DNA from 4 places in the Brevibacillus sp. NPDC003359 genome. Region 2 is predicted to be linked to each of the others. Evidence: predicted binding sites of a transcription regulator. Region 2 holds the regulator's gene; each other region holds the start of a gene.
The links. The regulator LexA, encoded in region 2, represses DNA repair genes until DNA is damaged. The targets are predictions, from matches to a motif close to CGAACATATGTTCG.
Positions count from the first base shown of each region.

Region 1: the regulator LexA is predicted to act here: its motif matches at 3,700-3,713, upstream of recA (recombinase RecA).
Region 3: the regulator LexA is predicted to act here: its motif matches at 2,951-2,964, upstream of ACFYU8_RS04700 (YolD-like family protein).
Region 4: the regulator LexA is predicted to act here: its motif matches at 2,217-2,230, upstream of ACFYU8_RS07295 (DNA polymerase IV).

Region 1 is NZ_JBIAOR010000001.1:1,370,107-1,376,293, reverse strand. Features, by position in the region: gene rimO (30S ribosomal protein S12 methylthiotransferase RimO) at 1-106, shown strand, start outside; gene pgsA (CDP-diacylglycerol--glycerol-3-phosphate 3-phosphatidyltransferase) at 107-682, shown strand; gene ACFYU8_RS06160 (competence/damage-inducible protein A) at 790-2,034, shown strand; gene ACFYU8_RS06155 (DEAD/DEAH box helicase) at 2,043-3,632, shown strand; gene recA (recombinase RecA) at 3,800-4,858, shown strand; gene ACFYU8_RS06145 (RecX family transcriptional regulator) at 4,928-5,569, shown strand; gene rny (ribonuclease Y) at 5,842-6,187, shown strand, end outside.
Region 2 is NZ_JBIAOR010000001.1:1,266,370-1,272,556, reverse strand. Features, by position in the region: gene ACFYU8_RS05575 (SOS response-associated peptidase) at 1-173, shown strand, start outside; gene ACFYU8_RS05570 (DUF4269 domain-containing protein) at 170-745, opposite strand; gene ACFYU8_RS05565 (DUF456 domain-containing protein) at 854-1,339, shown strand; gene lexA (transcriptional repressor LexA) at 1,390-2,013, opposite strand; gene yneA (cell division suppressor protein YneA) at 2,176-2,514, shown strand; gene ACFYU8_RS05550 (DUF896 domain-containing protein) at 2,591-2,788, shown strand; gene crcB (fluoride efflux transporter CrcB) at 2,891-3,256, shown strand; gene ACFYU8_RS05540 (HelD family protein) at 3,295-5,544, shown strand; gene ACFYU8_RS05535 (helix-turn-helix domain-containing protein) at 5,696-5,968, shown strand; partial or broken gene ACFYU8_RS05530 (IS3 family transposase) at 6,042-6,187, shown strand, end outside.
Region 3 is NZ_JBIAOR010000001.1:1,063,060-1,069,246, forward strand. Features, by position in the region: gene ACFYU8_RS04675 (glycerophosphodiester phosphodiesterase family protein) at 1-820, shown strand, start outside; gene ACFYU8_RS04680 (hypothetical protein) at 893-1,078, shown strand; gene ACFYU8_RS04685 (P1 family peptidase) at 1,143-1,322, opposite strand; gene ACFYU8_RS04690 (GNAT family N-acetyltransferase) at 1,459-2,019, opposite strand; gene ACFYU8_RS04695 (hypothetical protein) at 2,182-2,415, shown strand; gene ACFYU8_RS04700 (YolD-like family protein) at 2,616-2,867, opposite strand; gene ACFYU8_RS04705 (bile acid:sodium symporter family protein) at 3,212-4,186, opposite strand; gene ACFYU8_RS04710 (hypothetical protein) at 4,365-4,601, shown strand; gene ACFYU8_RS04715 (YhcN/YlaJ family sporulation lipoprotein) at 4,737-5,195, opposite strand; gene ACFYU8_RS04720 (O-methyltransferase) at 5,809-6,187, shown strand, end outside.
Region 4 is NZ_JBIAOR010000001.1:1,584,417-1,590,603, forward strand. Features, by position in the region: gene ACFYU8_RS07285 (YolD-like family protein) at 204-554, opposite strand; gene ACFYU8_RS07290 (YhjD family protein) at 551-922, opposite strand; gene ACFYU8_RS07295 (DNA polymerase IV) at 919-2,160, opposite strand; gene ACFYU8_RS07300 (AraC family transcriptional regulator) at 2,332-3,201, opposite strand; gene ACFYU8_RS07305 (VOC family protein) at 3,323-3,685, shown strand; gene ACFYU8_RS07310 (GNAT family N-acetyltransferase) at 3,706-4,191, shown strand; gene ACFYU8_RS07315 (hypothetical protein) at 4,188-5,687, opposite strand; gene recG (ATP-dependent DNA helicase RecG) at 5,846-6,187, opposite strand, start outside.

The DNA.
Region 1 (6,187 bases), 100 kb from region 2:
CGATGGTGAAGTATTCGTCACTGGTTTTAAAGGCGAACTGGGCACCATCGTGAAAGTAAAAATTACACACTCCTATGAATACGATTTAGCCGGGGAGGTAGTCTAGGTGAATCTCGCCAACCGCATCACCCTCGCCAGGATCTTTCTGGTGCCGGTAGTTATGTTTTTTCTGCTGGTGCGTTACAACATCGGGACATTTTCGATTGGCAGCCTGACGATGACGTATAACGAGCTGATTGCGGCTTTGGTGTTTATCCTAGCAGCCAGTACGGACGGACTCGACGGTTACATTGCACGGAAAAAGAAAATCGTGACGAACTTAGGGAAGTTTCTGGACCCGCTTGCTGATAAGTTGTTGATATCTGCAGCACTCATTTCACTCGTAGAGATGCAGCGTCTGGAAGCGTGGATTGCGATTGTCATTATCAGCCGGGAGTTCGCGGTTACGGGTCTGCGGCTAGTTGCTGCGGCAGAAGGACAGGTAATTGCTGCGAGTGCATTGGGTAAACTGAAAACATGGGTGCAGATCGTAGCGATTACGGCTGTCATGATTCGCAACTTCCCATTTGGGTTCTTCGGCATTCCGTTCGACGAAGTAGCTACTTGGGCTATGGTGATCATCACGATTTACTCCGGGTACGACTACTTTGCGAAAAATCGTAACGTGATCCAATACTCGTAATGCGGGTATTGGTCTCTTTTTTCACAAGACTCTTCTCTTGAGTGTTTGCAAGTGATAAACTATTAGTTTAGAGGCTTTTCTACTCTCAAAGAGAATGGATGAGGAAGATGAGAGCGGAGATTATCGCGGTTGGTACCGAGCTTTTGTTAGGCCAGATCGCTAATACAAATGCACAGTTTCTTTCTCAGAAGCTGGCTGAAATTGGCGTTGGAGTATATTTTCATACGGTTGTGGGAGACAACACGGAGCGATTGCTACAAGTGATTCGATTGGCATCAGGGCGATCTGATCTCGTCATTTTCACGGGTGGGTTAGGGCCGACTCAAGATGATTTGACGAAAGAAACCTTGGCGGGGCATGTAGGCATTGGATTGGAAACGAATTCAGAGGCCATGGAGAGAATTGAAAAATTCTTTTCGCAACGTGGGATTGTCATGACGGAGAACAATCGTAAGCAGGCGCTGGTGCTTTCGGACAGCCATGTATTTTCCAATGATTTCGGGATGGCGCCAGGGATGGCTATCCGTCATGACAGTAGTACGTTCGTGCTGTTGCCTGGACCACCAAGCGAGCTGTATCCAATGGTGGAGAATTACGTGATGCCTTACTTGACCGATTTGCTTCCTGAAAAACAAGTGTTTCATTCTCGTGTACTCCGATTCTATGGAATAGGCGAATCTGCTTTGGAGGAACAACTGCTCGATTTGATCGAAAAGCAGGACAATCCAACGATCGCGCCATACGCCAAAGAATTCGAAGTAACACTGCGGATTACTGCAAGAGCTGCTACAGTCGAAGAAGGGGAAGCCCTGATATTGCCTGTAGAAAAAGAAATTCTCAGCCGTGTTGGCCAGTATATGTACGGGATGGGTGAGAACTCGTCGCTGCATGATGTGCTGGTTTCTGAACTGAAAAAGAAAAATGAGACGATTGCTTGTGCAGAAAGCTGCACAGGAGGAGCAATTGCCTCGTTGATTACCGCTGTACCGGGAAGCTCGCAAGTGTTTCGTGGTGGGGTAGTGTGCTACACCAATGAAGTGAAAAATCAGCTGCTCGAAGTACCTGATTCCATTTTGCAAACAGATGGGGCAGTCAGTGAGAAAACAGCTCAATTGCTGGCTGAACATGTACGAGAAAAGCTAGGAGCTACCTACGGGATTTCTGTTACGGGAGTGGCTGGACCCGATCCTTCCGAGGGCAAGCCTGTTGGCCTTGTTTATGTAGGGATCGCGGCAGAAGGAATGCCCACAGTTGTAGAAGAGCTGCGTCTTGCTGGAAGAAGGCAGGCAATCGTAGGGCGTGCCGCCAAATACGCGCTGTTTTATGCGCTGCAAATGCAAAAAGAAAGGTGATTTTTTTCATGACGATTTTTTCTGATTTTCCTTTACATAAATCTATTCTGCAAGCGATTCACGATATGGGCTTCGAGGAGCCATCACCGATTCAGGCAGCTTGCATTCCAAAAGTTCTGGATGGCGGAGACCTGATTGGTCAAGCACAGACAGGTACTGGTAAGACTGCTGCATTCGGGATTCCACTTGTAGAAAAGATCACGCCTGCCAATCGTGTACAAGCGATCGTGCTGACCCCAACTCGTGAGCTGGCTATCCAGGTTGCGGGAGAGCTCTTGCGCATCTCGAAATACAACAAAGTTCGTACGTTGCCAATCTATGGCGGACAATCGATCGGACATCAAATCCGTGCACTGCGTCAAGGTGTACAAATCGTCGTAGGTACTCCTGGTCGTATCATGGACCACTTGCGCCGCAAAACACTGAAGCTGGATCACGTGCATACACTCGTTTTGGATGAAGCGGATGAAATGCTGGATATGGGCTTCATCGAAGATATCGAGACGATCATCACACATATGCCGGAAGAGCGTCAAACCTTGCTGTTCTCTGCGACGATGCCGCCAGAAATCAAGCGTTTGGCTACCCGTTACATGAAGCAGCCGCAAACGATCGCGGTTAGCCGTGAAGAAGTAACCGCGCCGTTGATCGAACAGGTATACTACAAAGTATTTGACCGTAACAAAGTAGAGAGCCTCTGCCGTATTCTGGACAGTGAGGATGTCGAGCTGGGTATCATTTTCTGCCGCACCAAGCGCGGTGTAGATGAGTTGTCCGAAGTGCTGCAATCCCGCGGATATCTTGCGGATGGCTTGCATGGCGACTTGTCGCAGGCACAACGTGACAAGGTCATGAATGCATTCCGTGAGGGCTCGATTGAATTCTTGATCGCGACGGATGTAGCAGCACGCGGTATCGACGTAGGAAACGTTTCTCACGTAATCAACTACGATATTCCGCAAGACTCTGAGAGCTACGTACACCGTATTGGCCGTACTGGTCGCGCAGGTCGCAAAGGAATTGCGATGACCTTGGTTACGCCACGTGAAGTAAGACAAATGATGTTTATCCAAAAGCAGACAAAAGCACAAGTGCTCTCTCGCAACGTTCCTTCCCTGGAGGAAGTGGCTGAGCGTAAGCAAGAACAATTGCGCGAACAGTTGACTAGCCTTTTGGAAAGCGATGCAATCGCGGATATGTATCAAAAAGTAGCAGATTCACTCGTAGGTCAATACCCGGCTGAAAAAGTAGCAGCTGCTGCATTGCACCTGGCGTTCCATACCGAAGCGGGACAAGGACAGGAAGTAGAAGCGTACAACTTTGGTGAGACGGGTGCAGCAAAAGGCATGGTTCGCTTCTTCCTGAACGTAGGCCGCAATGCAAACATGAAGCCACAGGATCTGGTACGAGAGATCTCTGAATCTGTTGGTATCCCAGGAAAATCAGTAGGTCGCATCGACATTTTCGAGAACTTCACGTTTGTTGAGGTTCCAGAAGAGGTTGCGGCATTCGTATATGAATCACTGCGTCAAACGCGTATCAACGGAAAACGAATCAATCTGGAGCCTGCAAAGCCTCGCGGAGCGAAGCGGTCCTAATTAGAGCGTATTTACAAAGCAGTCATTTCACTGGAAATAACCAGGGAATGGCTGCTTTTTTGCGATGCGAATATTTGTTCGTAAAAAATACTTGGCAAACACTTCTGTCTCGAGGTATGATGAAGACAAGCAAAACAGAAGCGAAAAGTTGAAAGGGTGTGTACCATTTGTCAGATCGTCGCGCAGCTTTGGAGAGTGCATTGCGTCAGATAGAAAAGCAGTTCGGAAAAGGTTCCATTATGAAGTTGGGGGAAGTATCCAACATACAGATATCTACGGCTTCTAGCGGTGCGCTCGCTCTTGATATCGCACTTGGTGTGGGAGGATTCCCACGCGGACGGATTGTTGAGATTTACGGCCCAGAGTCTTCGGGTAAGACAACGGTAGCGCTTCATGCGATCGCAGAAGTGCAAAGACAAGGCGGTCAGGCTGCATTTATCGATGCAGAGCATGCCTTGGATCCGGTTTATGCTGCGAAGCTGGGTGTGAACATCGATGAATTGTTGCTGTCTCAGCCAGACACTGGTGAGCAAGCGTTGGAGATCGCAGAGGCGCTGGTGCGTTCTGGTGCGGTAGACATTATCGTAGTCGACTCTGTTGCGGCACTCGTGCCAAAAGCAGAGATCGAAGGCGAGATGGGAGATTCCCACGTAGGTTTGCAAGCACGCTTGATGTCCCAAGCACTCCGCAAGCTGTCCGGTGCGATCAACAAGTCCAAAACAATTACAATCTTCATCAACCAGCTTCGTGAAAAAGTGGGAGTCATGTTCGGTAATCCAGAAACAACTCCAGGTGGCCGCGCATTGAAGTTCTACGCGAGTGTTCGTTTGGACGTTCGTAAAGCGGAATCTATCAAAGTCGGCAACGACATTTTGGGAAGCAAGACGAAGATCAAAGTTGTCAAAAATAAAGTGGCTCCACCATTTAAGGTTGCAGAAGTGGACATCATGTACGGTGAAGGTATTTCCAGAGAAGGTAGCATTCTCGACATCGGTTCTGAGATCGATGTGGTTCAGAAGAGTGGTGCTTGGTATTCCTTCAATGAAGAGCGTCTCGGCCAAGGTAGAGAGAATTCGAAAGTGTTCCTGAAGGAGAATCCGCACATTGCGTTGCAGATCGAAACAAAGGTGCGCGAATACTTCAGCCTTAATCCTGGATCTGTGCCAGAAGCTGAGGCAGTACATGACCCAGAGCAAGATGAAGAGCCTGCATTTGATCTGGAGTAATGAAGAGTAGAAGAGCAGCCTGTCGATGAGACAGGCTGTTATTTTAGCTTTGCGAAGGAGTGAATCATCATGAAGAGCGGCCTGATTACTGCCGTTCATCGAGATATCAAACAAAAGCAACGCTACCATATCGATGTAGAAGGCGAGTATGCGATTACCGTACATGAAGACATACTGGTAAAGTACAACCTATTTAAGGGAACAGAATTAGATGAAGCTTTTTGCCGAGAAGTCCTAGTAGCAGAAGAAAAGCATAAAGCGTATTTAGGTGCTTTGCGATACCTCGGAATACGCCCACGGACGAGCAGTCAGCTTCATTCGTATTTGGTAGAGAAGGGATTCTCTGCGCAAATTGCCGAAGAGATATGCCAGCGCTGCAAGGATCATGGCTACATCGATGATGAAGCATTTGCGAAGCAATGGGTAGACGAGCGATTGCGTTTGAAGCCGAGGAGCCCGTATATGCTGCGTATGGAGCTTTCCCAGCGCGGAGTAGACAGAGCGATTGTAGAGGATGCAGTCCGTGGCGTGTCTAGGCAGGCTGAACTAGACGCTGCCCGCGCATTGATAGAGAAGAAGGCGCGACGCTTAGAGGGCGCACCGACCCCTGATGAAGAGCGCAAACTGCTGTCCATGCTGATGCGCAAGGGATTTTCTCATGCCATCATTCAACAAATGCGTGAAGAATTGCGTCATAGAAGCGATAGTTAGGGCCAACTCTATTTGCATGATCTTGACAATTCTTGTTCACAAATAATAAAATAGGTTTGTATTTACTTGGTGTATCATATCTTTTTGTGATTTGCTCACTCGTTGCCTATGGAACAACTGAAAAACCGTGCGAAAGCTGTACGGATTCAGCGGATCGAGTAAATCGGTCTTGTTTTTTAGCCGAATGTTCAAATGTGAGAGCACTCCATGAAAAACGAATGCTTGGAAAGCGGGGAGATGTCTTACAATAAGGAGGTGAAACGAAAAAGCCTATGGATCCTATACTTACTGTTGTCATTGTGCTCGTTGCCCTGCTGATCGGCTTGGGTGCCGGCTACTTCACTCGTAAATCCATTGCGGAAGCGAAGATCTCCAGTGCAGAAGAAGCTGCACACCAGATCGTGGAGGAAGCCAAACGGGACGCCGAGGCCGTTAAGAAGGAAAAGGTGCTGGAGGCAAAGGATGAAGTGTTCAAGCTTCGATCCGAAGCGGAAACCGAATTGCGTGAGAGACGCAATGAGATCCAGCGTCAGGAACGACGAATTCTACAAAAAGAAGAATCGTTGGACCGAAAGATGGAACAGTTGGAGCGCAAAGAAGAAGAATTGTCTGAGCGTG
Region 2 (6,187 bases):
GTATATGGCTTGATCGGGAGAGGTATGATCAGTTGCAGCTTCAGTCGCTGTTTACCCCCTATGATTCCAGCGAGATGAGGGTGTATCCGGTATCGACCAAAGTGGGCAGCCCCAAAAATGATGATCCTTCTTGTATTCAAGAAGTAGAGGTCGGTTCTTTATTTGTAGATTAAACTTTTCGCCAGAACTGAACTCTTTCACGTAATTCCTGTTCGGATAACAGCTCTAATTCCAACAATGCCTCATATGGATCTTCACCCGGAATATCAAAGTATTGAGCAAAGGCAGGCTCTGTTTTGATGTCGCTTTTCTTCAGAGACCTGATCTGTTGGTACGCATCCAAGCCGCCTATGTCTAACAGCCGTGCTTCGATGTCCATATGGCGATAAGCATTTTGCTTTTCGACAGCTACGGGTTGAGCAAACAATTCAAACCAAAAGTCAGCTGTGAAAAACTGAATGACGCACGTGGGAATACGTTTCACATCTAGGTGTGTCACTTCAAATCCATGCAAGCAGCCAAACGCTGTTCGAACAGCCTGCTCAAATTGTTCCAGATCATGACTCTCGCAAATAATGTCCAGATCGCTTTGCTTGACGTCAATATCCAATGGAATCGTTCCGGCAAGCACTGGGCGGTAAACGGATAGGACTTCCATGATGTGAGTCTTTTGAATCGCTTCCCACGCCGCTTTTTGACGCAGCGTTCCTCTGCCCAAGTAAGAGAGATCATACCAATTTCTCATGCGACTACCTCCATGTCTGCTTTCTTTTAAAATAGTTTAGACAAAAGTGAATAAGTACGCAACGAAATCGGTAATCACTCGTATACCTAGATGAAGGGAGTGTAATGGATGGAAATATTTTTGTGGGTCGTGGTTGTGTTATTGTTCTTGCTAAGCATCGCAGGAATTTTTTTACCCGTTCTACCTGATACAATATTGCTGTGGGCGGGCTTTTTGCTCTATCACTTTTTCATAGCAGATCCGGGAGCGGGATTGCCGGCATCCTTTTGGTGGGGAATGGTCGTTCTAAGCATTCTGCTTTACGGTGCTGACTTGCTGACGAACATGTACTTCGTGAAAAGGTACGGGGGGTCCAAGTGGTCGTCCATTGCCGCTGCGGTCGGAATTATCCTCGGGATTTTTGTTTTCCCACCGTTTGGAATGCTGATCTTGCCGTTCGTATTCGTCGTCCTGGTAGAACTGATGGTGCAGAAGCAGTCGATGGAGCGAGCAGTGAAAGCGGGCGTAGGTTCATTGATCGGATTTTTGGGTAGTGCGGTCGTAAAAGTCATTCTGCAAGTTACGATGATCATCTGGTTTTTTATCGCCAGATAACATACAGAAAACGAAAAGGACAGCAGAGGCTGTCCTTTTTTACGTGGAGACTAGTGAATGAGTCGATAGACACCGATGACTTTACCGAGAATGGTGACATGCTCCAGAATGATCGGTTCCATTGTGGCATTTTCCGGTTGTAGTCGGAAGTGATTCTTTTCTTTGAAAAATCTTTTGACAGTCGCTTCGTCTTCTTCTGTCATAGCTACGACAATGTCACCATTGTTCGCTACGTGCTGTTGGCGAACAATTACGTAGTCTCCGTCGAGAATCCCGGCATCAATCATACTGTTTCCGGAGACGCGTAGCATATAGACCTTGTCAGAAGTCACGATATTGTCTGGAAGCGGGAAGTATTCTTCTACATCCTCAATGGCAGTAATCGGTTGTCCAGCGGTTACTTTTCCGATTACAGGCACACGAACGACAGAGTCTTCGAAATTGTCTTGAAAACGATCTTCATCGGATAGCAATTCGATAGCGCGCGGCTTGGTAGGATCTCGACGAATGAGGCCTTTTTTCTCTAAACGTGCCAAATGTCCATGTACCGTTGAGCTGGAAGCTAGTCCGACAGCCTCTCCAATTTCACGGACAGATGGTGGATATCCTTTATCACGAACTTCCTTTCGGATGAACTCGATGATGGCTTGTTGTCTACTCGATAATTTTGACATAGAAAGACACCTCTGATTTCTCGAACATATTTTCCTATATTATACCATGGGAGCTTGCGTTCGACAAACATAAGTTCGATTCATCGTTGACATGAACATATGTTCTCATTTATTATGAGGTTACAAGGGGACAGAACGTATGTTTGTTAGGAGGCCATTATCATGAATTCATTGACAGTACGTAATCGTTTCGAGAAAAAGGAAGAACGCCGTGTTCGTTTTGGTATCACGAGAGGACAAGCTCTCTTGTTTCTTATTACATTTACTCTCTTTTTTTATTTGTTGACCGAACTAGTGTTTGCTTCTTCGGTTAAAGAGGAACCACACGGCACAGAAGTAACCGTACAATCCGGAGACAGCCTATGGACGTTAGCCGTTCGATACAAAGCAGATCAGCAAATGGATATTCGTGACTATATAATAGAGATTAAGGATGCGAACGGATTGGAGAGCAACAGGATTTACCCAGGTCAAACTCTGCTCCTTCCTGATGCTTCGTAAGTGTTCGGCTGTCTTGCGGGATCATTCGAATGTGGTATAATGAAGCGGCACCATTACAGAGTGGGAGGAACCAGCAGTGGTATCTGACGCAGAAATTAAGCGCATTAACGAATTGGTCAAAAAATCTCGCGAAGAAGGTTTGACCGAAGAAGAAAAACTCGAACAAAAAGCGTTGCGCCAAAAGTACATTGACGCCGTTAAGCTTTCATTGAGAGCAAATTTGGATTCCATCCGTTATGTGGAAGACCTTGAAGAAAATAAGCCAAAACAGTAAGATAACAATTACTGATACGACAGACATCCTCGCTTGACGCTAGGGTGTCTTTTTCTGTGACATACATAACGAGAACATTTTACTAGCCAGGGAGGGAAGGAGATGGCGTGGATAGCTGTCGCGGTTGGAGGAGCAGTTGGCTCTCTTTTGCGCTACCTATTGTCTTTGCTCGCTAATCAACCAGGATGGCCGTGGGGAACCTGGATCGCGAATGTTTGTGGATCATTGATCATCGGCATCTTGTTCGTACTAGGGAAAGAACGTGACTTTTTATCTCCGACACTCTATCTCTTATTTGCAACGGGTGTCATGGGAGGATTTACGACTTTCTCAAGCTTCTCCTTGGAAGTGGTCTCGTTTTGGGGAGAAGGCCATCTATTGCGTGGCACTTTGTACGCTCTTCTCAGTTTGGGAGTCGGTCTACTTTCTTGTGCAGTTGGAATATGGATGGCTAGGCAATGGTCCTGATACGTTCAATGACACGATACATGTGAGGGGGAATGAATGTGAGTACACAGCATCGTGATTATGAGTTGGAACAAAAAAAGCTGGATGAAACAGTTTCAGCGATCGACGAAGAAATCGAGCAACTTCGCAATGATATTCGCGAGGCAACAGATGACTATGTGAAACAGGTCGTTAACTATAAGAAAGCAAAGGATTTGCGCTACCTGGAAGATCAGGGTCGAGAGAAGCCTTATTTCGGCAGAGTGGATTTTTTGAAAGATGAAATCTACGAGCTGGATCAGGTCTACATAGGAAAACGGGGAATTGTACGCAGCGATACGTTTGATTCCGTCGTCGTGGATTGGCGTGCGCCTATCGCCAGTCTTTATTATTCCGGCGAGAGCAAAGACGCGTTCTACCGGATGGGCCGCGAAATCGTGCGTGGAGAAGTCCGATTAAAGCGTAATTTTGCGATCGAAGACAGAAAGATTGTCGGTATCTTTGATGGAGCGGTAAAAGAAACGATTAACCGCGAAATGGGGCATCCCGACGAGTTTTTGCAAGAGGGCTTTATTGATGAATTTTTGGCAGCCAATCTGAATCAGGCGAACGATAGCAGGCTAAAAGACATTGTCGCTACGATTCAATCCGAGCAAAATGATATTATCCGTGCGGAAAAAGAACGGCCTATTGTGGTGCAAGGGGTAGCGGGGAGCGGAAAAACAACGATTGCCCTGCACCGACTCTCCTATTTGATTTATAACTACCAGGATTCCATGATGTCAAAAAAGTTCATGGTGTTTGCACCCAACCGAATGTTTCTTACCTATATATCCGAGGTCTTGCCTGAGCTGGGAGTCGATGACGTTCAACAGTCTACCTTTGTAGATTGGGCGGCGCGTCTAGTGAAGCCTCTGCTGCCAAAAGGATGGAGAATCGTCAGTCCCGATAAGCCACTTCAATTGTTCTTCGAAGAGGGGCAGGATGAGCGCCAGCAAGAAATGACGCGAAACAGGCTTCGCTTCAAAGGATCGCTCGCTTGCCGGGAGGCACTGGAGCAATACATTCGGTATATCGTCGAAACAAGAATTCCTTTTAAGAAGCTCAGCTTTTTATACAACAAAACGAAGCAAGTCTTTTCGATCCCGGGTGATTTTATCCGCCAATGCTTCTTGGAGCTATTCGCCAATATGCCGTATCATCGGCGGGTAGAAGCGCTTCGCAAGCATCTGAAACAAGAAATGAACAAACAATTGTTTGCCCATTTGCGAGAGCGAAAAGTCGATTTGGACAAAGAAGGCTTGTACAAATTCGAGAAAATGCTGGAGCAAATACTGGATACGTACCTGACGACCTTTCCGCGACTGGAAATCTTCGCAGCTTATCGCGAGCTGATTGCTGATGAGGAATTGTTGCGCAAACTCGTACCGGCTGACATTTCAGACGAGGTCGTGCGCGATGTGACCGAGTCAAGTGCAGCACTGTTTGCAGAGGAGAGATTGGAGCCGGAAGATATCGCGCCATTGTTATACTTACAGCATATTGTTGAGGGCATGAATAAAGCAGAGCATTTCGATCATACGGTCGTAGATGAAGCGCAAGACCTGAGTGCGTTGGAAATCGCGGTCATTGCACTCGCTACCAAGCGAAACTCGCTTACGATTGTGGGAGATATTGCTCAAGGCATTCATAGCTACCGGGGTATTCATGCGTGGGAAGAGTTAACGAAGGGAATTTTTGCACAGCTGTTTCCTTCCTATTATACGCTGTCGCAAAGCTATCGCTCGACAATTGAGATCATGCACTGTGCCAATGAAGTATTACGGCAAATTGAATTGCCAGAGACGGTATTGGCCAAACCGGTTTTGCGACATGGTGAAAAACCAATCATGGTCAAGACTCGTTCACGAGCGCAACAGTGGGACGACATCTCTCAGCGTGTAGCTGCCTACCAATCGGAAGGCTTCAAGACGATTGCGATCGTTGCGAAAACCATTCAAGCGAGTAAAAAAGCACATAAAGGCCTGCAAGACAAGATAGCCGATTTGACTCTGTTGGGCAGCAAGGATAACCAATTCCCGGGTGGCGTAACCGTCATGCCTGCTTTTCTAACAAAAGGCTTGCAGTTCGATGTGGTCATTTTACTGGATGTAGACGCTTATCAAAATAATGAATGGGACGCAAAACTGTTGTATGTCGGGATGACGCGTCCGGTTCATCGGCTTGTTATGACGCAGGTTGATGATGTTTCTTCCCCGTTGCTGAAAGATTTACCCTCAGAGCTGTACACCAGGGCTATAGACGAATAGGAATCTCATCATCAAAGAAAACCCTCTGCCTATAAATGGTATTATCCCCTTTAGGTGGACAGTAAGAAGAAGCCCTTTACTGTTTACATGGAGGGGAATTTTTATGAGCAGTACTAAAAAGTCGTATTTCCTTTAATTCAAACATCATGTTGTGGAATGTTTTGAGCAAGGGACTACTTATAGGGAGATCAAAGAAACATACGGTCTTGATTTAAGAATGTTTCGCAGATGGGTTAGAAAATACAGAGATGATGGATTGAAGGGCTTAGAGGATCGTAGAGGGAAAACAAGAAAAACAGAGAGCACTCGTGAAAAATCTCTTCCCCCGGAGGAGAAAATACAGCGTCTCGAGGCAGAGGTAGAATTCTTAAAAAAGCTCTTAGAAGCCAGAAGAGAGAGAAGAAGACTAGGAAGAAAACAGTAGAATTTAAGATCATTACTGAGTTGGCTAAATGGTTTCCTGTTTCACTTCTTTGTAAGGTGCTCAAGTTTCAAGAAGCGGCTATTATAAATGGCTGCATGACCAAGAGTATCCGACCCAAAGGCAGAAGGAAGAACAAAAGCTAAAAATGATCATCACGGCTGCTTATCAAAGATTTAAAGGCATTTATGGGTATCCACGGATACAAGCTTGGCTCCGCAA
Region 3 (6,187 bases), 200 kb from region 2:
TGAAACTTGTACGGCGGAACGGATTTATCCACCGGAGCATCCATATCTGGAAAATACGATTCCTTCCATGCAAGCGGCTTTTGATGCAGGCGCGGACGTTGTCGAGCTCGATGTACAATGGACCAAAGACAATCAATTCGCCGTGTTTCATGACTGGACGCTCGACTGTCGCACAAATGGTACAGGCGTCACGAGAGATTATACCTTGGCCCAATTACAACAGCTCGACATTGGCTACAATTATACAGCGGATGAAGGGAAAACCTTTCCTTTCCGCGGAAAAGGGATTGGCATGATGCCTTCTCTCGATGATGTGCTACAAACATTCCCTGCTCACTCGCTGCTTATCCATATCAAAAGCAACGACCCTCTCGAGGGGAAAGCGTTGGCGGATGTTTTGGCAGCATTGCCCCTAGAACGACTGTCACAGCTCTCTGTTTACGGCGGTGACAAGCCAATCGAAACATTGAAACAACAAATACCAGAGCTGCGTGTCATGTCCAAAGCAACACTAAAAAGCTGCCTCATTCCCTACATGGCAGTAGGATGGTCCGGATATGTGCCCGATGCCTGTTCACAGACTCAACTACATATCCCCGATCAGATTGCCCCATGGCTCTGGGGTTGGCCGAATCGTTTCATGGCAAGAATGGGAGCAAAAGACACGCGCGTTATTTTAGTCGCAGGCAGTGGAGATGTGTCACAAGGCTTTGATGTTCCGACAGATTTAAAACAAGTGCCCGCAAGCTTTACAGGGGGAATATGGACGAACCGAATTGATTTGATCGGTCCAGCTTTTCACGAAAACGTAGAAAAATAATGAAACGATCCTCTGACATATTCGTATATACTTATACGGAATAGACTTCCAACCTAAGTAGGAGTGATTGATATGCTCAAAAAGCTTTTGAAAAATTTACTCGGTAATCACTCATCTTCGCACAAGCCCCGGAAATACAGCAGCAGCGATTACAAGCATCGGAGAAAATACAGCTCTAGCAATCGGTACGGCCATTCCCATCACGGTAGCTCTCATTATAAAAGAAAGCGCTCCAGCCGTAGCTTCTTCAGTAGTTAAACAATTGTTTAACACTAATGAGTTCACAACAAAACTCCGCTAAACACTAGCGGAGTTTTTTCATCTAACGAGACATGATTTCTACGAAACGATCCAGTGGCAATGCATGTACGGTTCTGCTTTTCTGGCCTTTGATCGTTTCCGCCATGAACATGGAGTTCAAGATCGCTTCGTTGACCGCTTCGATCGCCGCTTCAAACTGTGCATCCAATTGTTCAGACGGAAACATTTTCACTGTACTCATTTGCTCGTCACCATACGAATAGCAATTCCCTGTGGAAAAGGTCAGGAAGAAACTCCTTTTACATCCGTAATCGCATTATACGCACCTGGTATACCTGACCCAATCAGTACGCCACATTCTCTCGCTCGTTTTCTCGTCATGTTGCTCTCCTGTCATTTTTGAATCTTCCCATAATAATGGTGTTGTAATAATTGCCATCGGAAAGAACTTTGTCGTTTTTGAGTACCCCTTCGACTTCAAAGCCAAACCGTTTGTACAACTCAATTGCTTTCTCATTCGTTTCCATCACATTCAATGTCATTTTGGTAATATGGTTGGAATCTGCCCAGGCAACCGATTCTTGCAAGAGATTTTTCCCAATACCATAACCCCAGAACTCTTGTAAAACACATACACCAAACTCTACTTTGTGAGCAAATCGATTTAAGTAAACACCTGCACATCTGGAAAAACCGACAATCCGATCCTGTACTACAGCTACTAAAAACAAGTTTCTTGGACTTTCTGCATCCGAATGGATGATGTGTTCGAATCCTTGCACATCGATGAAAGCCTCTCCACTTTCTCTATCCAAATTTTCAGTCTCTCCATCGATTTGCAGTCGCAGATCCGACAACTGTTGTGCATCTGCTTCCATTGCAGAGCGAATCGTGTACGATAACCCATTCACAGAAAGGAGTTGTTGGCTGATTATCATCATTTTTCTCCTATTGGTAAAATTTTGGTCTTTTATTCTATCATAGGTAGAAGTCTTTGTGAATCTTCTCTCTTCAAAAAGGGTTGTTTACATAACATTTATTATGTTCATTTATACGACAAGCTGCGGATATGCTACAATAAGGGAAAGGAGCGTGCTCGCATGAATTTTTCCAAATCATTTTATTATACGGTTGACCATTCCAAGGTAGAGGAATACAAGAAGATGCTTGATCTGATGAAAATCCCCTATATGGTGGAATCACCGATCGCCTTGCTGAATCAAGGATCGAATGAATACTCCTTCGTTTTTCCCAACATGTCAGGTCGTCTTTATGGAATGGTGAGCAAGTTATTTCAAGCGGATGGCAAGCCATATCCAAATAATGGAACATAGGCAAAAAAAAGGACCCAATTACTGGGTCAAAATAGGAAGTGGAGAGAATGTATGCTTATGTAATATATTCTAACATAAAAAAGCAACCATCAATCAAACTTTCGAATTTTCAATGTTTTTATGTTAGGATTTATTACATATACGCTTTAATAACAAAAAAAATCATACGACTAGTTTTTTTACGTGAGGTTTCCGTACATCTATGCATGTACATTGATAATTTTCTCCATCTCGATCCATTGACTACTCGTTTGGTTTGCTAATTGAACACGCCTCGCCTTCGGGTCTACCCATTTGACCACACCCCACATACTGCACGTATTCCCCCGCTCCCCCTCAAAGGACACACACCAGCTCACATTCAAGGGGTAGTTCTCTCTTGCCGAATCTCGTATCATGTACATAAATGCCTCTCTTTCTTCGTTCGTTACTTCAAAATTGCCGTTAGCCACGCTTTTCCACCCGCCTAATTACGAACATTTGTTATCGAGATACTCATCATGTGTGGGAAATTGTAATTACATTATAGTGAGTACGAACATAAGTTCGCAACACTTTTTTTCAATTCATTCTCCGATTTATTTGAGGTTCCTCTCTAAAAGTCTCTCCACTTGACTAGAGCGGATGCAACAAACTGACCAAAGGAATTGTTTTGGATTGAAGGCGCCACACATATCGCTATGTATGATAGTCCCGAATATGTAGGTAAGCTGTAACCAAAGAAGTGAGTTCTTTGGTAAGAATCTGTAAGAAAAAAGCCATTTTCCAATTGCTTAACGGAAAACGGCTCTTGCTCTTAGTTTGATAGTTCCTGTGGATGATGTTGTGGTCTTTTCTCGACTAGCTCCAAAAACTTTCCGAAGGTAGAAGCGAGTATTTGCTGGAAAAGCATGCCGAGAACAACTGGAAGAGCAACAGGAGCAGGAAAGTACGTGATCGCCATAACTGCACCTGCACTAATGTTTCGCATTCCACTATTGAAGGTTAACGTGACGATAACATCTCGCTCCCACCCAAATAGCCTTGCGATCCCCCACCCCATCAAATAACCCAAAATGGCCACTACCAGTACAAGGACCGCCATTCCCACCAGTTTGGCGTCCATCATATGAAAGTAAGACGACACCATCGAGCTGTTGATCGCGACGACAACACCCATTCCCATCTTAGAGAATGGCGCTAATTTGGGTGCCAGCGTTTTTTTGACGTTCCCTTTTGACAAATGATTGAGCAGCATACCGACAAGAGACGGCAACACGATCATATAAAATAAACCCTTCATCAGTTCAGCCAAATCCATCTCAACTGTTGCCCCTAAAAACAAGGACATTCCCAACGGAACAATCAATGGGGAGAGCATCGTATCCAACAAAATAATGGATAGCGTCAGTGCGATGTTCCCGAAATAAATCGATGACCACAAAAAACTCGTGATCCCTGTGGGAATTAAAGCAGCCAACAAAAATCCCGTGATGACATGAATATCATCTGGATAAAACAACGTAGCCATCGACCAAGCAACAAGTGGCATAAGTGCATGAAGAATCAACAAGTTGACGATTAAAGGAAGCGGTCTGGTTAGTACCTTTGCAAATTCTTTAAATCCTGAACCCAGACTGCCCGCAAATGTCATGAAAGCAAACACCCAAGGAGACAAAAAAGCAAATGGTTGCAAATGTGTCCCCGCTATTACGCCAATGGCAACACTACTCGGCGTTAGTATGGGCATGATTTTCTCAAGCGATCTATTCAGTTTGGCTAACCCGTTCATCTGATACACCTCAAGTCTCGTCCTTTGATGCTATTGATGTGAGGTATGTTATCATGAACAGATTGTTGTTACAAGACCAAAGTTCATTATTAGATTACATACGCTTCATTTATTCGTAATTTCACACTGCATACTTTCGCGCATGGGAGTAAAGCCTATGACGGAAAGGAGGTATTTTATGAACGGAATGGATTGGGTAGAATTTATCCGAAAAACCGAAGATAAGATGTATCACCTCCATCGAGCGATAGATGGAATCTGTAATGATCCCGACTATAAAGAATCCGTAACTACCTTGACGGAAGTGGTAAGAGATTATCAAGTCCTTGTGGAAAAAGCCAAGGGTGAATTACGCGGAATCGACCTCCATCGAGATCGAGAGCGCGAGCATCATTACGATCGTGATCACCACTAGCCTACATAGACTCCCAGCTAGGGAGTTCTTCTTTGGCAATTAATCACGGAATATTCAATCCGCTTTAATCGTCCGTTAAAAGAAACAACAAGAACCTCACTCTACCCTTGTAGGGTGTGAGGTCTTAATAGTAGGCTAGCCCTTCATTTTCTTTTCAATTTCTTTTAAGGATTTCTTCTTCTGGCATGCCGCTTTTACATCGGTTGGCCACTGTTCGTCACTTAGGCTTTGCAAATCTTTTATCAATCGCTTGTCAGCTGTCACATGGATATTAGCATCTGGGAAGGCTTCTTTTAATTTCTTTCCGACTTCTTTTTGAATCGATTCCAACTTGAACCGATTAAAATTCGTCACTTGAATAGCCACATCGAGCTCTTTATCGATTTGCACAGCCACTATTTTATCGATGCCCTTCACGCTGGCTGTAATCGATTTTGCGCGCTCTTCCCATTGATAATGTCTGACGGGAACAGGCATGCACAACGGTTCCGGTTCCGATTCCGTTTTTTGCTTCGTTTCTGTACCAGACTGCTTCGTACACCCCGTTACGGTCAAAGCAAAAGCCAGTGTCAGCACCACGAAAGTTGCCCGCACACAAAACACCTCCTGACCAATATCACCTGTTACTAGCTTGACCTTGATCGGAGGAAGTATGTAAAGAAAAAAGCGGTGACTCCTCTGCATAGTTTGAGTCACCGCGGACCCCAAGAACATTTCAAGTCCTATGTATAAGGATATAAAAAATCACATCAAAACGCGATAGGAGATAACTGGATATGACCTTGAATAAAAAAAATCCCAACCATCAAAAAGTGGTTGGGGCGTACGGGGTAGTACGCATATGTCATTACGTGAATGATATAAGCATATAGGACTTAGATTCTGTTGACAACGAACAATAGTAGGTATATTTACCTACAGATGGAATAAAAAAATTGCGCCGACTTTGACTGCATCATTTAGTCGAACGCGTGGAATAGAATCCCCAAGGTTGGATTATACTAGCTAGCTTGGATTACTTTTCTATTATGATTCGAAAGTGTCATTCACGCTATGCGTAAATAATGGTAACAGGTGAAAATTTTACCAAAAAAGCTTAATCCACCAAAGACACCTCCACTGAAATGTGTCATCCGGTACAAAAAAAACAGCCAGAAGTTTCTAATCGTGTTATGATATCCCTGTAAAATCTTGAGGAGATGAGATCATGAATAGAGAGCAATGGACAGCGGTCGATCACTATTTTACGGATAAATTACTGGAAACCGATTCCGTTCTAGACACAGTTCTCCAAGAGAACGCAGCTGCAGGCCTGCCAGCTATTGATGTCGCACCCAATCAAGGTAAGCTCCTTCATCTGTTAGCACGAATCCAAGGCGCTCGCTCGATCTTGGAAATTGGCACTCTCGGTGGATACAGTACCATCTGGCTAGCCCGCGCACTCCCTGCTGACGGTCGTCTCATTACTCTCGAATATGATCCTAAGCATGCAGAAGTTGCACAATCGAACATTACCCGCGCAGGACTGGATCATATCGTGGAAGTGAGGATCGGTCTTGCCCTTGATTCTCTCATCCAACTGCACA
Region 4 (6,187 bases), 320 kb from region 2:
CAAAATCCGTGTAAGCCAAAAAAACACGAAAAACGGTTGTTTTTGACCGCTTTTCGTTTCAGGAATCTCGCATCTTCCTCGCACACACCGTTTCAACGTGGCACGCTGTTTTTTGCCACTTGCTTTTGAAAAAGAGACCTATTTTTGCTGATTTCCTGCGTGATTCTCATGCACCCCCCATCATGTACCTGCATTTCCTCGATTTAGAAGCTCGCTGCCAGCTCCACATGCAGCAGTCGGGCAAAAGGAACCCAATGAATCTCGGAGCCTGCCTGAAGCTTGAGACGTCGCGCTGCTTGATCAATATGGATAACGTGGGCGGACAGGCGTCGCGGCTCTCGCCCGTCATAATAGGTCAGCGTCAGGATACTCTCTGTCTGGAACGCCTGCCATACCAGCTCGCTCAAGGCACTGAGCTGCTCCTGATCCAGCTCGGGTGGTACATAACGACGCTCTTCTTCTTTTATGCGCAAATACATTTCCCGATGCTCTGGCAGCACAAATCTACTGGCCACGAATACATTATCCTTTTTGGACACGCGTCTTTCCCTCATCGCTTCTTCTCTCCTCGCTGATCATATCGGGTCCACAAATGGACGAGCTCCTGACACTCTGCCCGCAATACCTCAATCGTATAAATCGCTTCTCGAACATATCCGCGTTGTCGATAGTGGACGACATACATATGTCCCTGACGTCGTGAGCTGACTACTGTGCACCCTCGCTGCCGCAAGATGCGACGCAACTGGTGATGCTGTCGTTCCGCCCACCGCGAGAGCTCATCGAACATCATCTGATAAGAAAACTTCAACGGCACAATCCGCATCTGCCCCAGATCGACCATGACCGCCCGAAACAAAATGCCAAATAAAATATACTGGCGTATCAATTCCTGCTCGTCTGACACCATTGGCTCCGTCACTTGTAGTGTCCTCCGATCTTACGTGCGCGCTCTTTCGCCTGCCCCGCTTCCAAGACAGAGGCAGCACGCAAAATCGCGTCCTGACCGTATCGAGTCCGGATGTCATCCATTGCTTGCGCCAGTGAACGCCGCTTGTGATTATCCGTAAACAGATTCAGCTGGACGACGTTGTCAGGGACAAGCTGCCCCAAATTGACACCGATACTGCGGACGGGCGTTTTCTTCCAGTGGCGGTCAAACAAAAGGCAAGCGGCTTCGTATAACGTCATGGCATCATTCGTCTGCTCCGTGAGCTTCATCTGCCGTCCAAAACCCGCTCCGGCAGCCAAATCGGCTCCACGACAGCCCACAGACACAACGGAGCCCATCAGCTCCTTTTTCCGCGCCCGACGGCATACTTCCTCGCACAGCTCTAAAAGCACCACTTTGATTTCCGCAGCGGTATGGTAATCCCGAGGCAACGTCATGTGATGACCGATCCCTTTTTGTGAATCATAGGAATCCAAAGCCACAGGCGAATCGTCGATTCCGTGAGCCGTACGCCACAGTACTTCCCCGTTCACTCCCCAATGTCGGGTGAGGATGGCTGGCCTCATATCTGCAAGCTGCCCGATCTGATAGACGCCCATCCGATGAAAATGGCGCTTCATGCGTGAGCCTACCCCGAACAGCTTTTCAATCGGAAGCTTCCAGAGTGTATCCGCTAACGTTTCCCGCTTGAGCCAAAAAACGCCTTCTTCCCGTTTCTTGGCGAAATTGTCACAGGCCATCTTGGCCAGTACCTTGTTCTCCCCGATGCCTACCCGACAGTTGATTCCCGTCTCCATCCAGACGCGCTGCCGAATCTGTGCAGCCATCTGCAACGGATCACCAAATAGATGGACGCTGCCCGTCACGTCGAGAAACTGCTCATCGATCGAGTACGGCTCCACCTTGTCAGTAAATGCCTCGAATATGCGAGTGATTTGCATGGAGATGCGAATGTACATCTCCATGCGCGGACGAACAACGATGAGCTGGCGACACTTTTGCTGCGCCTGCCACAGCGCTTCGGCCGTGACCACTCCGTATGACTTGGCAATCGGACACGCTGCCAGCACGACTCCGCTGCGACGCTCTGGATCACCTGCGACGACAATCGGCTTGTTTCGCAGCTCTGGATTGGCCCCTTTCTCGATACTGGCATAAAAGCTCTGCATGTCGATCAAAAACACGATCCGCTTGTTCGCATTGGACACACGATCATCCCCTAAATAAGAACTTATGTTCCCTTATTGCTTTGTTCTTATTATAGCAAACAAACGTTCGCTTTTATGCCTGTCTCGCACAAAAAAAGTTGGTAATTATTTCTTCTCGGACAGACACACGCAGGTAGGTGTTCCGCCAGTGAGAGCGAATGCAATAGAGGGTTACTTTTTCACGACAGGAATCCAAATCTCACTTCGAAAGGCTGGTGATGAAATCTCTTTATTTTCGTTCCACAAAATTTCCGGACCGTTAGCCTGTTCATAACCAGAAGACAAAAACCATTCCGAATAAATGCGGCCCCAAACATCTTGCAGGGTGTCGGGAAAAGGACCTACGACTTCGAAGACGGCCCAGGTGGAAGCAGAGACCTCCAGTGCTGTCAGATTTTCTGGACATTCCTTTGTGGTGGCTACGCCGATATAGTGATCGAGCTCACCATATTCCAGCCGACCTTCTGAAAAATTCGTAGATGCACTGAGCAGTCCTAATGGTTCGACATCGGATAGCGATTTCCATTGATGAATCGTCTCCCTATCGAGCGAAGCCCACATGGCCGCAATCTCCGGATTGACCCCGTGATAAATCAACGGGACTCTTTTTTTCAAACCAATAATGCGAAATGCCTCTTTTTCTTCCATACGGTAGTTCATGGCACTGCCTCCTTTTATGGATAGATGAAAGGTCATTCGCGGATAAGCCTTCAAGGAATGGCCAATGTGCCTGGCTTCTGTCGGAGTGACTCCATGCACATTCTGAAAAGCTCTGGCAAAAGAATCAGCCGATCCGTAACCGTATTTGATCGCAATATCAATGACCCGCTCGTTGCTGTCCGCAAGCTCAAAAGCTGCAAGCGTAATGCGTCGGCGCCGGATGTACTCGGATAGCGGAACACCAGCGAGAAAAGAAAACATCCTTTTGAAGTGATACTCGGAGCAGCAAGCCACCCGGGCGATTTCTTTATAGTCAATCTCGCTGGTCAAATTGTCTTCGATGTAGTCCAGAGCCTCATTCAGCTTTGTAAGCAAATCCATGGTAATGACCTCTCTTTCCCCTTCAGAATAGCAAATGCCACATCAGGCAATCCGACATTTCGTGCACGATTATGACGGGTCCACCTTATGAAAAACGCCTATTGAAAGGAGCTCTATCACAATGACAACCACGTCCCCCCTGCTCCCCCAAATCGGAGCCATTTTTGTAGCAGTCAGCGACATCGAGCGCGCACGGGACTGGTACTGCCGTCTCTTGGGCATTCCCGCGGACGGTGAGATTATGTTCGGACATATATATGGCATTTCCTTACAAAACGGATTGACGCTCGTCCTAGATAGCAAAATCTTTCCGAAGCGCATCGCAGACGATGCTCCCTTGTTTCATTTCAACACACAAGATATTGAAGCCTCTTATGCATTTCTCAAAGAGAGCGGAGTCGAAGTCGTCGTTCCCATCCAGCATGGCCACTGGTTCAACTTTCGCGATCCCGACGGCAATCTGATCATGGTAAGCAAATGTTAAGCGGAAAAGGAGATACACGCATGACCATCCACTTGCGCCGCACTACACCGGCAGACATTCCCTTTGTATGCGAGGTAGAAAACGCGCCAGAGAATACCCCGTTCATTATTCCGTGGAGCGAAGAGCGGCACCACATCGCTCTAGACAACCCTGACATCCTCCATATGATCGCCGAAAAAAAAGAAACAGGCCACCCCGTCGGCTACGTCATCATCGCCGGGCTGACCAATCCTCATCAAAGTATTGAACTCATGCGTATTACAATCGCAGTAAAGGGGGAAGGCTACGGTCGCAACATCCTGCGTCAAATCAAGCATTGGGCATTCATCGAGCAAAAGGCCCATCGACTCTGGCTAGATGTAAAAGAAACGAACGACCGCGCCCGTAGCCTTTACGTATCGGAAGGATTTCGAATAGAGGGCACCTTGCGCGATTGCCTAAAATCAGGTGATACTTACGAATCCTTGATCATTTTATCGATGCTCACAACGGAATATGACGCTTAAGGGGAAAGTGGCTCTGGAGTCGTGACATACAGCCATTTGCCGTCGTTGCTAGCTCCCAACATAGATACACTTGCTGGCAACCCGTTCACCAGCACAGATTGTTGCTTACGATCGGCATCGAACGAAAAGAGCGACGGCACAGACTCCACTCCCTGTTCAGCTTTTTCCCAATCGATATAAACCAAATGATGAGTACCTGGAATCCATACCGCATCTGGCTTCATTTCCATCAGTTTGACGTCGCCCTTAAACACCCCTGCATTCCAATACATTTGATAGGCGCCATCCGTCGACTGGATATAGCCGGACCAAGCTTCTTTGGGAACGGGTGGATTCCAGCTGATCACTTTTCCTGACTGCCAATCGTAGCGTTGACGAAGCTCTTCAAAACTTTCTTCCTCTGTTCTCATTTCAAACGTCGCGTAACGTCCATCGTCCATAAAACTGACGGGCTGGACTTGCCCATTCATCTCATCTGTTGGAACCCATCCTTTGATTACACCTGAGAGGCGCCGTTCTTTTCCAGTCGCCAAATCGTACACAACCAGATCGAGATCCTTTTTCTGCTCGGTCTTGCCTACTGCCATCAATACATGCTTGCGATCATGGCTAAAGCTGGCTCCATGTACGTATCCATCTACCTTGACACGAGTGGCAAACTCGCTTTTCGATACTTCTGTCCCTTTCGGTGGATGAGCGAAAAAGAAGCCGCGACGATCTGCCATGAAGTCGCCTGCACCGCTATAGTTGTCAGTCAGCTCCACTGGATAAGCGGTCAGTTCTCTTGTCTGTGTGTCATAAATCGAATACAGCATGGGGAAACGGGCGTCGCACTCACAATATTCTGTAAATCGCTCCAGCAACACATACCGCTCCTCAGGGTCGATAAACTCCATGGGAGTCCTGACGGCAAAGTCCGTCATTTTTTCTTTCACCTTGCCATCCACGGAGACTCGCCAGATCTGAGACGGAGCAAACACCACCGCCTTAAAGTAATTCTTATCGTCCAATATGGCTCCCTTCGCTGTCTTCGCTCCTGCTACGTTCAAAACGTATTCCGTCCAGTCTCTGTCTTTGGCAAGCGTATCAGGAAGGGTCGAGAGCAGCTGCAGTTGACGGTCGTGCACCCAGTGAAACGTAACCATCGGCTCCACGTAACCCAAGCCCTCTTTCTTGCTCTCTTCCTGGGCATTTTTGCGGATAGCCGCTTCGACTGTTCCACGGTTCACGGCTTCCTTAAAAAAGAGGGTGTACGCCTGTGGTGCAGGTCCCACGATCGTTCTTCGAGGAGAGCGGAGCTGTGGAGCATCGTTTAGCTGAATGACCACGTCTTCTTTCATCGCCGCGTAGTCGTAAGGCAGTTCCTTTTGCTTCCATTCCTTTGTCGCTTGGCTGGTCGTATGGGAGGGGCCAGTCTGAGCAATCCGACTGTCCGTGGAAGATGCTTGCGCGAAGTCCGTTCCTGTCATGATAAGTAATGCGAATACGATGGACATGCTAATTCCCCGCATTTTTGGCAAAGACAAAAAACTCGCCTCACTTCCTAGAAAAATTTACCTTACAGAAGATAGACGTCGAGAGCCTACTTAAAGTTTCACCCCACAAAAGAAAAAGCCTCTCCACACTCTTGAAGTGGGAAGGCTTGTTTCCTTTCTTAATCGAAGACGACACCGTCCAGCACGCCCTCATTCTTCAAATAGTCACGCAGCCAGCGATACTTTTCGTCCCGCCAGAAGGAGGCCTCTGCTACCAGCTTGACAGTCTCCTGTCTCGCTACCTCCAGCGCTTTGTAATCACTTAATAGATCAGCGACTTTAAACTCCGGCAAACCGCTCTGCTTCGTCCCGAAAAAATCACCCGGTCCACGCAATTCCAAGTCGCGCTGCGACAGCTCGAATCCATCCGTCGTCTCGCACATGACACGCATCCGTTCTTTTCCGATCTCGGATTTCGGATCGGCGATCAGCACACAATACGACTGTTCAGAGCCACGTCC